One region of the Ochrobactrum vermis genome, then DNA from elsewhere that is predicted to be linked to it. Evidence: predicted binding sites of a transcription regulator. Region 1 holds the regulator's gene; each other region holds the start of a gene.
What was found. Region 1 encodes LexA, which represses DNA repair genes until DNA is damaged. Its sites were predicted from a motif close to TGTTCNNNNTGTGTTCNG; they were not measured.
Positions count from the first base shown of each region.

Region 1 (4,247 bases):
CAGATGTCGCGGCGGCTACCCGTGAACTCCTGACCGGCAAGGCCTGACCAATGGTATCCAAGCTCACCCATATCGACCAGACCGGCGCTGCCAATATGGTGGATGTTGGGGCGAAGGATGAAACTGAACGTCAAGCCACGGCCGAAGGATCGGTCAGAATGAAGCCGGAAACGCTGGCGATCATCCTGGAAGGCAATGCCACTAAGGGCGACGTCATTGGCGCTGCGCGTCTGGCAGGCATCATGGCGGCAAAAAAGACCGCCGACCTGATTCCCCTCTGCCATCCGCTTATGCTGACCAAAGTCGCTGTCGACATCGAACCGGATCAGGCACTACCCGGTTTGCGCGTTCGCGCAGTCGCCAAGCTCAAAGGACGCACGGGCGTGGAAATGGAAGCCCTCACCGCCGTTTCCGTCACGTGTCTTACGATCTATGACATGGCCAAAGCCGTTGACAAACATATGGAGATCGGCGGCATCCGCGTTACCAAAAAAAGCGGCGGTAAATCAGGTGACTGGAAAGCCTGAGCCGCTGAACTTTGCTCTGGATCAATTCTTCCAGACAGGCTTTATGCTCTAAACGGGCCAACAATTCAGTTCGAGAGGAAACGCAATGTCCCTTCTCCCGGTCGATGAAGCACTGGCCCGCATCCTGAAATCCGCGGAACCGCACGGCACAGAACAAGTCGCTTTGTCCGATGCGGGTGGACGCGTGGTTGCAACACCTGTGCTCGCACATTTTCTCCAGCCGCCCTTCGACGGGTCGGCGATGGACGGTTATGCCCTGATCGCGCCCGACAACATCTCTTATCCTGTTGAGTTCGACGTAATAGGCGAATCGGCGGCGGGCAATCGCTTCGAAGGCGAATTGGGGATCGGACAGGCGGTTCGCATTTTCACCGGAGCGCCACTACCCAAAGGCACAGACACAATTGTCATTCAGGAACACACCGAGCGTTCGGGTAACCGGCTCACTGTTCTCGAAGGAATGGAGCCAGGACGGCATATACGCCGCGCGGGCCTCGATTTTTCGCCCGGTAACATCGTCATTTCGAGCGGACGTGAGCTGGATGCCGCCGCCTTATCGCTAGCCGCTGCAAGCGGGAACGCGAAAATCGACGTATTCCAAAAACCCAAGGTGGCAATCGTTGCGACCGGTGATGAACTTGTCGCACCGGGTGAAACACCCGGAAAGGACCAAATTGTTGCGTCGAACAGTGTGGGAATCGCCGAAATCATAAGGCGGTCGGGCGGCAGCCCTGCAGACAAGGGGATCATTCCGGACGATCCTGCCAAAATCGAACAAGCAATAGCAGACAGCCTGCAAAGCGGCATCGACATTCTGGTTACGATCGGCGGCGCGTCCGTCGGGGATCGAGATTTTGTGCACGGCGCGCTTCAAAAATTGGGAGTCGATCTCGATTTTTGGAAGATCGCCATGAGGCCGGGCAAACCACTGATGTACGGACGCATCGGTGTGAATGGCAAAATTGTGCATGTGATAGGCTTGCCCGGTAATCCTGTTTCGAGCCTCGTCTGCAGTCTAGTTTTCCTCCGTCCGCTTGTCGCCAAGCTGGCCGGAACCAACCTTGATGCCGACATCCGGCCTGCGAAGCTTGGTGCTTCCCTACCTGCAAATGACCATCGCCGCGATTATATCCGGGTTACAATCGAATCAACTCCGGATGGAACGCTGATCGCGAAGCCATTTCCGGTCCAGGATTCGTCCATGCTCTCGGCTCTCGTCGGCTCAAAAGCACTTCTCATCAGAGATGAGAACGCGTCCGCTGCCTCAATCGGCGACGATTGTCGCGTCCTTATGCTGTAGATCAAAGACAGATTCCGGCTTTTCTAATTATGAGAGAAATCATATAACTAATTATAATATATATATTATATCGCTTCTAATCTAAAATTTCCCACCAATGACGCTCTCGTGTCAAAACGTTCCGCCCATTCTCACTCGGAGCGTTAATGGATTTAAAACCATTGCAGAACAAGACTGGAACATATAGTGTTCGTTCTGGTTTTGTTTTTCTCAATTCTTGGTCGGGAGGGTGTCGCGCATGTTAACCCGTAAACAGCACGAGCTTCTGCTGTTCATTCACGAACGTCTGAAAGAAACAGGCATTCCGCCGTCTTTCGATGAAATGAAAGAAGCACTCGATCTGGCTTCAAAATCGGGTATCCATCGTCTGATTACGGCTCTGGAAGAGCGTGGTTTCATCCGCCGCCTGCCGAACAGAGCACGTGCGCTTGAGGTTTTGCGCCTGCCTGATTCCATCGCACCGGGGCTCAATGCGCAAAAGAAGTTCGCCCCTAGCGTTATCGAAGGTAGTCTGGGCAAAGCGCCGCCGCCGCCCTCACCGGGACGCCCTGCCCCTGTAGCTACGAATGACGACACGTCCGGAACTGTATCCATACCGGTTATGGGGCGGATTGCTGCCGGCGTGCCCATCTCCGCGATTCAGAATCAAACCCATTCCCTCAGCCTTCCGCCCGAAATGATCGGCGCGGGCGAGCATTACGCTCTTGAGGTCAAAGGCGATTCAATGATCGATGCCGGAATTTTCGACGGAGACACCGTCATTATCAAGCGTGGCGAATCCGCAAATCCAGGTGAAATCGTGGTGGCGCTTGTCGATGACGAAGAAGCAACTTTGAAACGCTTTCGTCGCAAGGGAGCATCCATAGCTCTTGAAGCCGCTAATCCGGCTTACGAAACACGAATATTCGGACCTGACCGTGTTCGTGTGCAGGGTAAGCTTGTCGGCCTGATCCGCCGCTACTAGAGCATTTCCAACAAAAGAACGAAGCGGCTTTACGTAGGAAATACGTAAGGCAAAGAGATCGAGCGGATCCATAGTTCATTTTTAATTGGAAGCGTTCGAGAATCATTTGCAGCGATTTGCTTCGTCGTCGGCGTCTGATGTGCAGCTCGCTGCGTTTTTGACAGCTCGAGATTTGGACTTGTACTCACGTTCGGGCAAGCCGCGCGCCGGACGCGAATGGATGCGATGCAAATGCCAAGGACGGCTTGGCGTATCGACTGCAAATGTTATTCGGTTATCGTGTTGCAGATCAGATATCGCCTGCCCGACGTCTGGTTTTATTGTTTCGGACGAAACTATCGATAAAGCCTGGAAAGCTTGGTTTGGTTCTGGTGCTTTCCCGAGTCTGATTTCCACAGCTCCCTTCAGCGCCAGATCGCGTTTACTGATGCTCAGAGTTTTGGAACGACCGCACGACGCGTTTTTGCCGGGAACCGCGAGAATAACCACATCGCCGATATTGCAGGCTATCTCTTGCATTGCGATGTTTGCCGTATAGGCAAGTGTGCGACCATCGCGCAGATTGATCGTGCACAATCCATCTTCGCATTCAAACCCATTCCCACCCGTTCGTTTCTTGTTTTTGCCTGATGGCGGCACGATAAACTCTTCTATCAGATAAGCGGTTTTCCAATTATCGATCGTAAATTGCGAGGGGCGGTTTCGATTGATCGCGAACCTGCCATCCGCCAATCGGACGCCTACCAGTTTGGCATCCTCCGATATTACGATATCGGGCAAAGGCTCCCTGATGAAAACAACGAGCCCAACAGCAATGAACGGAAGCGCCAGTACCTTCAGTCTGGTAGACAGAACAACAGCCAGAACGAGCGCAATGGTCCACAGAACGAGAGTGAGTGCCGGCATCGTCCCCGGATTGCCGTCGGGGGACCATGCCGCAACAAGGGCGGCAATATGCCTGACGGTGAAAATTCCCCACCCCATGATCTGCAAAGGCACCCAGTCCAGTTGCAGCGGCATTAGCACGAGACCGAAGACAGCGAACGGCATCACGAGGAGCGCTATTACGGGCTCGGCTAGAACGTTGCCAAGCAGGCCTAACGGTGCGGTATTGTTGAAATGATAAGCAGCAAAAACTCCGCTGGCCAGTCCGGCAATGACTGAAGTGGCGGCTGCAGCCGTGATCGGTTTCAGGATTCTTCCAGCAAAGCCATGGGTGGTCCTGCCACGCTTTTCCTTACCAATCTGTCTGCTCGCGCTGCGCTCACTCCACCAGGCATAACCGGCAATCAACGCGGCTGTGGCTGAGAAAGACATTTGAAAACTCGGCCCCAATATCTCGTGCGGCGAGATTGCGATCATGGCGATAGCTGCAATCGCCAGATTACGCATGCTGATGGCAGCTCGATCCACCAGCAATGCTCCGAGCATGATCGAGATCATTATATAACTACGT
Region 1 covers NZ_PCOC01000001.1:1,504,923-1,509,169, forward strand. Annotated here, with positions in the region: gene trpC (indole-3-glycerol phosphate synthase TrpC) at 1-47, shown strand, start outside; gene moaC (cyclic pyranopterin monophosphate synthase MoaC) at 51-527, shown strand; gene CQZ93_RS07445 (molybdopterin molybdotransferase MoeA) at 613-1,827, shown strand; gene lexA (transcriptional repressor LexA) at 2,066-2,791, shown strand; partial or broken gene CQZ93_RS07455 (ComEC/Rec2 family competence protein) at 2,894-4,247, opposite strand, start outside.

Region 2 (4,247 bases), on a different contig from region 1:
CGAGCGCCTGTCTGTCGAACCCCGCCTCGGGGCTCCAGTCACGCCAAACCCTATCGGACGCATTCAGTTGCTCTCAACTGTGACCGATGGCGATACAAAGCTTGCGCGCGGCATCAACACCTATCCCAAGATTGGAGACGGGGTCTTCCTCGCGAGTGCCGACATTCTCGCACAAATGATCGGTAAGAGCGCCACCAAAGCCGGTGAAATCAACGTTCCTGTCGGCATGATCGAGGCCGGTGGCCAAGGCGTCACAATCGAATTGCCACCGGAAAAACTATTCGGTCGTCACTGTGGCATCTTCGGTGCCACAGGCGGTGGAAAGAGTTGGACGATCGCCGGCCTTATAGAGCAGATTAAGGCACAGAGCGGGAAAGCGTTCATCTTTGATCCGACTGGCGAGTTTTGCGACATGGCGAGCGTAGACACGGTCTTCGCCTTCGAAGCTGATGTCCCGCATACGCAGCATGTTCATTTCCCCTATACCGAAACCACCGAGGACGACCTGTTTTCGTTATTTCGACCGTCAGGACAGAGCCAAGGGCCGAAGCTCCGCGACGCCATCAAGAGTCTGAAACTCGTACGTGCTGTCGAACATGCAATGCCCGCCGGATTGCACGTCCAGAATGGCGTTCTGGAGAAAGCCGGTCGGCAGCGTGGCCCATTCTTCGGCGCACTCCAGGCCAACGCCGCCGCTCTCCACACTACGAAATGCGATTTTGACATCACGAATTTGTCCGAGCAGATCAAGCAGGAGTGCGTGTGGGGCAATGCCACGAACAATCCGGCGAACTTTGGCGGGACAGACAACAACGCCGCCAGCTACTGTGAATCGCTTTCCTCTCGTATAGCGACGCTGATCAATTCTCGCGAGCTTGAATGCCTGTTCCAAACACATGGCACCTCACTTGTCGATGAAGTCGCTAGCTTTCTGGATGACAACGAACGCGATGTCGCCCTGATATCGTTTAAGGAAGTCAGGTTCGAGCACAGTACCCGCGAATTGCTGTTAAACATTATTGGGCGATATCTTCTCGGCCTCGCTCGCGAAGGCCGCTTTAGGGACACCCCGATCATCGTTTTTCTGGACGAAGCGCATCAATTCCTTGGCCGGACGATCGGCGATGAGTACGGGAGCGTCCGTCTCGATTCATTTGGCTTGATCGCCAAAGAGGGGCGTAAATATGGCCTGACAACCGTGCTGGCCACGCAGCGCCCGCGCGACATTCCCCAGGACGTATTGAGCCAGCTCGGCACGCTGATCGTTCATCGCCTGACGAACGAACAGGACCGCAGCACAGTCGAACATGCCTGTGGCGACCTCGACCGTGCCGCCACTCAGTTCATTCCAATGCTAGCTCCCGGCGAAGCGATCATCATCGGCCCGGACTTGCCCACACCTTTGCCATTGCGCATTCTACGCCCCAAATCACCGCCGGATTCGAAGGGACCCCAATTTCAGTCCCATTGGAAAGAGCGTCATCAGCAACGCCTCGCACAAGCGGGACCGGTGAATGCAGGTGATGATTTGTAGGCACCAACAAGCTGTCATGCGGCGTTACGATGTGATCGCTGAAATCTGCGACTATATGCTGGAATTGGGCTGGAAGCCCTATCAAAACGACCACGAAGACGCAATGGCCAGTTCGAAATGAACTGGGAATATGACGATGCATTAAAGACGGCCGACAAGCATTCATTCTGTTAGTGCTATTATATACCTAGGTTCCGTATTCACTCCGCCCCGCACCGCCTGCTTCCGGAAAGCGCATCATTATCATCGATCCTATTACCGGATTCCGGATTGACACTCCAATCAAAAGAGAACGGAATAGGAACATCATCCCATCAGCGGAATATGTTCCTAAGTGCCCGTGCACTTTCGGGCAGGTTTCGCTCGTCCCTTATGCTGGAGTAATCGCATGCGTCTGCTGGAGACGATAGAACGCTTATACCTTGATTTTGTTGGATTTTTCGCCTGCGTTCATCAACAGGTAGATCGCAAATTGCGGGGTCGCCCGATAGGCGTTGTGCCCTTTGCTGGAACTGACAGAACCGCAGTGATTGCCTGTTCGCGCGAGGCGAAAGCACGTGGCGTCAAGAACGTCATGCCGATCAAGGAAGCCAAAAGGCTTTGTCCCGATCTAATTTTGGTGCCGCAAGATCCTGATCTTTATCGCCGCGCCCATAATGCACTCCTTTGCGAGATCGAAACCGTCGTCGCAATCGACACCGCGAAAAGCATCGACGAGCTGACCTGCATTCTCGATGAGACAGGCAGACGTGATCCGGAACTGCTCGCAGCGCGCATCAAATCGACACTGGCCGAAAATATAGGCCCGTTCATTACCTGCTCCATTGGTTTCGCCGCCAATCGCCAGCTCGCGAAGATGGCGTGCAAGGCCGGCAAGGAAGAGAGCAAGCGGTTTGGCAGCTATGGCAACGGACTTGCGATCTGGTGGCCGTTGGCTTTACGGAAATATCGAGGCCTGCAAACAGTGACATGAAACGTTCCTTTCACAAGGGTTTAACGGTACTGCCATCTCACTCCATCCAAGGTGTGAACGCGAGGAGCAATCCGAATACCCCATCTGAGCTCCGCTCGTCCCCGCGCTTGCCTGGATCATGTCACTGAAGATTTGAGTGTGTCCGAGAGACGGGCATGCTGGGTTCCCGGCCAGTATCGTTCCGCTCAGCGCAAGATCTCCAAGACCCCGGATGATAAAGCGGCGTTGACCGCAGACATCAGTGCTCGCTTGTAAGTCAGACCGCTATGGCTATCGTCGTATAACGGCGATGCTGCATCGGACCGGCTGGGTCATGAACGTCAAGCGGGTCGAACGCATCTGGCGACAGAGGGGCTGAGAGTGCCTCAGAAGCAACCGAAGCGCGGTCAGCTGTGGTTGAACGACAGTTAGTGCATTCTATGGTTGCCTGGATGCTTTCGGAAGAAAACTCATACACCACAGCAGCAACGTCTGATCTTAGTGGTGGCCGAACCACCTATTGAGGCATTTCGCGCTCATATAAAACATGGATGGAGACCTCAACAAGATCAGTCCGTCCTATTCGACCGAATTATGTCGGCGTTCTTGACTGGCAATCAGAACCTTTAACGTCCACTTGGTAGCCAACCAGACGAAAGCATGAATTCGGCAGCGGATGGCTCGGACGCCCATTTGCAATTGCAATCAGAACACGGCCCGTACTGACGGTCAAGAATTAGTCCTTTAATGTACCGCTAAAGACCGATGAACGCATATCATGGTGCTCGTCACGCGAAATAGCGCTATTTAGCAGTGAACAGTTGATCACATCGATAGGAGAAGAACCGGAATGGCGGGCGATTATCCAGAATTTGAATAAGGTAAAACACTTCACGCACTACGTGGATCTAGGGAATTGATATCGTGTTCCGATCAATTATTATCTTTTCATGACTTTAGAATGGGCGGAGTACGATGGAAAAACATAAAGACCAAGTTGGCTCCGATCGGCTTTGTTCGACTTACGCTAAACATCGCATTTTGTTGTCGGTAACACCTGCTTCACAATCCCAACTCGGCGAAACCGATCTCGATCCACGGGATTGGCTCGCTGCAATTGTCGACGGTTCAGACGACGCCATCGTTAGCAAGGATCTGAATGGCATTATTAGAAGCTGGAATAGAGGTGCCGAGCGCTTATTCGTTTATCATGCGGAGGAAGTAATCGGAAAGCCGGTCACGATCTTGATACCAGAAGATCGGCTTGACGAAGAACCAGCTATTCTAAGCGAAATACGAAAGGGAAACAGAGTCGATCATTTCGAAACAGTTCGGAAGCGAAAAGATGGTACGCTGATTGATATTTCATTGACAATCTCACCTATTCGAAACGCAAACGGCGTTATTGTTGGTGCGTCAAAAATAGCACGCGACATCAGCGAGCGCTTGCAGGCTCAAAGCCAACAAAAGCTCCATATGGGAGAAATGCGTCACCGCGTAAAAAATTTGTTCGCTCTGGCCAACGGTATCGTTTCATTGAGCGCAAGATCGGCTACGCAGGTTGATGAGCTTCGTGAGGTGGTTCAGGCGAGATTGGCTGCACTTGCCAGGGCGCATGAACTGACGATGCCGACATGGGATGATGCCGATGCAGCAATTTCTCCGGTCCCGTTGCAGAACTTGTTACGTACCATTCTGGAACCTTATAGTGAGAACAATTTTCATATCACTGGCCATGATCCTGCTATCATCGGAAAGTCG
Region 2 covers NZ_PCOC01000003.1:221,301-225,547, reverse strand. Annotated here, with positions in the region: gene CQZ93_RS26050 (ATP-binding protein) at 1-1,534, shown strand, start outside; partial or broken gene CQZ93_RS26045 (type III glutamate--ammonia ligase) at 1,530-1,702, shown strand; gene CQZ93_RS26040 (Y-family DNA polymerase) at 1,923-2,507, shown strand; partial or broken gene CQZ93_RS27200 (IS3 family transposase) at 2,592-2,912, shown strand; partial or broken gene CQZ93_RS27360 (3-oxoacyl-ACP reductase) at 2,921-3,010, shown strand; gene CQZ93_RS26025 (PAS domain S-box protein) at 3,462-4,247, shown strand, end outside.
Region 2: a site for LexA is predicted at 1,823-1,840, ahead of CQZ93_RS26040 (Y-family DNA polymerase). Genes of this name have one in related genera too.

Region 3 (4,247 bases), 190 kb from region 1:
CGGCCATGAGCCTTACGCCGCGTGAATTGCTGCGTGAGAAAGGCACACCCTATGTCGAACTCGGCCTGTCCGATCTGAAATGGACCGACGACGAGCTGATCGACTTCATGATGGCTCATCCGATTCTGATCAACCGGCCCATCGTCGAAACGCCGCGTGGCACCAGGCTGTGCCGCCCCTCCGAACTGGTTCTGGCTCTTCTGGAAAACCCTCTTGCTTCGTTCACCAAAGAAGACGGCGAGCAGATTACATTCGAAGAAAAGTCGCGCTGACAGGGATTACGAAATCGCAAGCCGACACCGTGCTTTAGAAGCATGAGAGAAACAGAAAAGGCGCTGTAAAACAGCGCCTTATCGCATTTCACTTATAAACTGGATGATGTTTACTATCAGAACGGAATTTCGTCGTCCAGATCGCGTGAGAAGCCACCACCGCTGCCACCACCCGAAGACGGGCCGGACGAACCAAAATCACCGCCGCCGCCGGAATAATCCGACATTTGGTTGCGATTGCCGCCGCCACCGCCAAACGAGCGGCCTTCGCCGCCACCTTCACCACGGCTGTCTAGCATCTGCAGTTCACCACGGAACTTTTGCAGCACAACTTCCGTCGAATAGCGGTCGTTTCCGTTCTGATCCTGCCATTTGCGGGTCTGGAGCGCGCCTTCGATATAAACCTTGGCGCCCTTCTTCAGATATTGTTCCGCAACCTTGGCAAGGTTCTCATTGAAAATGACGACGCTGTGCCATTCGGTGCGATCCTTGCGTTCGCCGCTCTGACGGTCGCGCCAGCTTTCCGACGTTGCAATGCGCAGATTGGCGACCACATCGCCCGAATTCAGACGACGAATTTCCGGATCGGCACCAAGATTGCCGACCAGAATGACTTTGTTGACGCTACCAGCCATCGAAAAACTACTCCGGGTCTCGCATGCACACTCTCCGCACGTCCCTGCACGGACAAGAGGTACTTTCCAAATGAAAGATCAGGCGCAACGATGCGCCATCACCAGAAACTCATATGTTCACCTTACAGGACTGACTTGATGCGCGCTCAATCCAGCGCGGTGAATTTGTCAATGTCCACAGAGTTTATGTTCTTGTTTTGTTCAAAATGCAACCTTTCGACGTAAAAAAGTCGTGCGTTCGCCACAATTTTTGACGGGTTTTTACATCGTTTATCGCGATGAAGATGCACTTTGCCTTATTTCAGAGCCCAAAACGGCATCTGCCTTAATTTCAAAACAGCCTCACCGGCCATCCTTATGGAGCCAAAACGTCCGCGCCGCGCAACCGGATCAGCTTCCAAGAAAAAGCCCTGCCGCTCACTGTATCTTTGGCGCGCAGGGCTTGGGGTTTGAGCAATGCTCATGTGTCGACATTAATTCGTCGGCAGGTCTTTTCGGATCACAAAGGCGCACGGCCATTTGCATTCCGCGCAAATTCAAATTGTCGGCAATCACACTTTCAATCAACGAGGCATCATTCCTTGCGAAAAGATGCTGCCGCAACCGAAACGGATTGTGCTTTCATCTCTGTGAAAGCTAGGCACTGTAGTCAGGTGGACTCATGCTCCTTTACCTCCCTACTGGGTCTCCCCGCCTCCTGCGGACCTCTTGCCGATGCCGTGTCATCCCACCGCGGCACCTCTCCGCTATCAGCGAGTAAGGGCAGTCTGCTCCTGTCAGGAGTGACAGTCAACGCTCTTGCGTTCACATTTCGTATCGCCTATCAGAAGGCTGGTTGTTCGATATTTGTTCTAATGATAAGAGTGCACCGATGAATGACCGGAGCCCCCTTCTTATTGGAGGGTTTCACCCCATATTAGAGACCGGCCCGACGTGTTTCACCATTCGGCGCCCGTTTATCCATGGCATCATGAGCAGGCAGGACGCGGAATGAGCGATCAGAAATTCATTTCCATACGTGGCGCGCGCGAACACAATCTGAAGAATGTCGACCTCGATCTGCCTCGCGACAAGCTGATCGTGATGACTGGGCTTTCCGGCTCGGGCAAATCCTCGCTTGCCTTCGATACGATCTATGCGGAAGGCCAGCGCCGCTATGTCGAAAGCCTTTCGGCCTATGCGCGCCAGTTCCTCGAAATGATGCAGAAGCCGGATGTCGACCAGATCGACGGCCTGTCGCCTGCCATTTCGATCGAACAGAAGACGACGAGCCGCAATCCGCGTTCGACGGTTGGCACCGTCACTGAAATCTACGACTACATGCGCCTGCTCTTTGCGCGCGTAGGTGTGCCCTATTCGCCGGCGACCGGCCTTCCCATCGAAAGCCAGACGGTCAGCCAGATGGTCGACCGCGTCTTGACACTGGAAGAAGGCACCCGCCTTTATATCCTCGCGCCCATCGTTCGTGGTCGCAAGGGCGAGTACAAGAAGGAACTGGCTGAGCTTCAGAAAAAGGGTTTTCAGCGCGTCAAGGTAGACGGTACCTTCTATGAAATCGCCGATGTTCCGGCACTGGACAAGAAGTACAAACACGACATCGATGTGGTGGTCGACCGCGTTGTGGTGCGCGCTGACCTGTCGACCCGCCTCGCCGACAGCCTCGAAACCAGTCTCAAGCTTGCCGAGGGTCTGGCCGTTGCCGAATTCGCGGACAAGCCGCTGCCGCCTGAAGAAACAGCAGAAGGCGGCGCGGCCAACAAATCGGCCAACGAAACGCATGAGCGCATTCTGTTTTCGGAAAAGTTCGCATGCCCGGTTTCCGGTTTCACCATTCCTGAAATCGAGCCGCGCCTGTTCTCGTTCAACAATCCGTTCGGCGCCTGCCCGACCTGCGACGGCCTCGGCACGCAGCAGGCCATCGATCCGAACCTGATCGTTCCCGATGAAACGGCAGTGTTGAAGGACGGCGCGATTGCCCCATGGGCGCGATCTTCGTCACCCTACTACAATCAGACACTGGAAGCGCTTGGCAAAGCCTTTGGATTCAAGATAGGCGCACGCTGGGCAGATCTTCCGGAAGAATCCCAGCAGGCCATTCTCTATGGCACCAAGGGCAAGGAAATCACTTTCCAATATGATGACGGCCTGCGCTCCTACCAGACGACAAAGCCTTTTGAAGGTGTGATCCCGAATCTGGAGCGCCGCTGGAAGGAGACCGATTCCGCCTGGTCGCGTGAAGATATCGAGCGTTTCATGGCCTCGACGCCCTGCCCTGCCTGCAGCGGTTATCGCCTGAAACCGGAAGCACTGGCGGTAAAGATCGGCATGAAGCACATCGGCGAGATCACGGGAATGTCGATCCGCAAGGCCGATGCCTGGTTCCGTGACGTCGATGGCAGCTTCAATGACAAGCAGCGCGAAATTGCCGCCCGCATCCTCAAGGAAATTCGCGAGCGCCTGCAGTTCCTCAACGATGTCGGCCTCGATTATCTGACGCTGGCACGTAATTCCGGCACGTTGTCAGGTGGCGAAAGCCAGCGTATCCGTCTTGCCTCGCAGATCGGCTCCGGCCTGACCGGCGTGCTTTACGTGCTGGATGAACCATCCATTGGTTTGCATCAGCGCGACAATGCCCGGCTTCTCGATACGCTGCGCCACCTGCGCGATCTCGGCAATACGGTCATTGTGGTCGAGCATGACGAGGATGCGATCCTGACTGCCGATTATGTGGTCGATATCGGCCCGGCGGCAGGCGTCCATGGTGGCAAGATCATTGCTCAAGGGTCGCCACAGGACGTGATGTCCAATGCGAACTCGCTGACCGGCAAATATCTGTCAGGCGCGATGGAAGTTGCTGTTCCGGCGGAACGCCGCAAGATTTCAAAGTCCAAGCGCATCAAGGTCATGGGCGCGCGCGGCAACAACCTGAAAAATGTCTCGGCGGATATTCCGCTTGGCACGTTCACCGCCGTCACCGGCGTTTCAGGCGGCGGCAAGTCCACCTTCCTGATCGAAACCCTGTACAAGGCTGCTTCGCGCCGCATCATGGGCTCGCGCGAACACCCGGCGGAGCATGACCGTATCGAGGGGTTGGAGTTCCTCGACAAGGTGATTGATATTGACCAGTCACCTATCGGTCGTACGCCGCGCTCCAACCCGGCAACATACACCGGCGCCTTCACGCCGATCCGCGACTGGTTTGCGGGTCTGCCGGAAGCCAAGGCACGCGGGTATCAGCCGGGCCGCTTCTCGTTCAATGTGAAGGGTGGACGCTGCGAGGCCTGTCAGGGCGATGGAGTCATCAAGATCGAGATGCACTTCCTGCCGGATGTCTATGTGA
Region 3 covers NZ_PCOC01000001.1:1,316,813-1,321,059, reverse strand. Annotated here, with positions in the region: gene arsC (arsenate reductase (glutaredoxin)) at 1-272, shown strand, start outside; gene ssb (single-stranded DNA-binding protein) at 389-907, opposite strand; gene uvrA (excinuclease ABC subunit UvrA) at 1,898-4,247, shown strand, end outside.
Region 3: a site for LexA is predicted at 1,744-1,761, ahead of uvrA (excinuclease ABC subunit UvrA). Genes of this name have one in related genera too.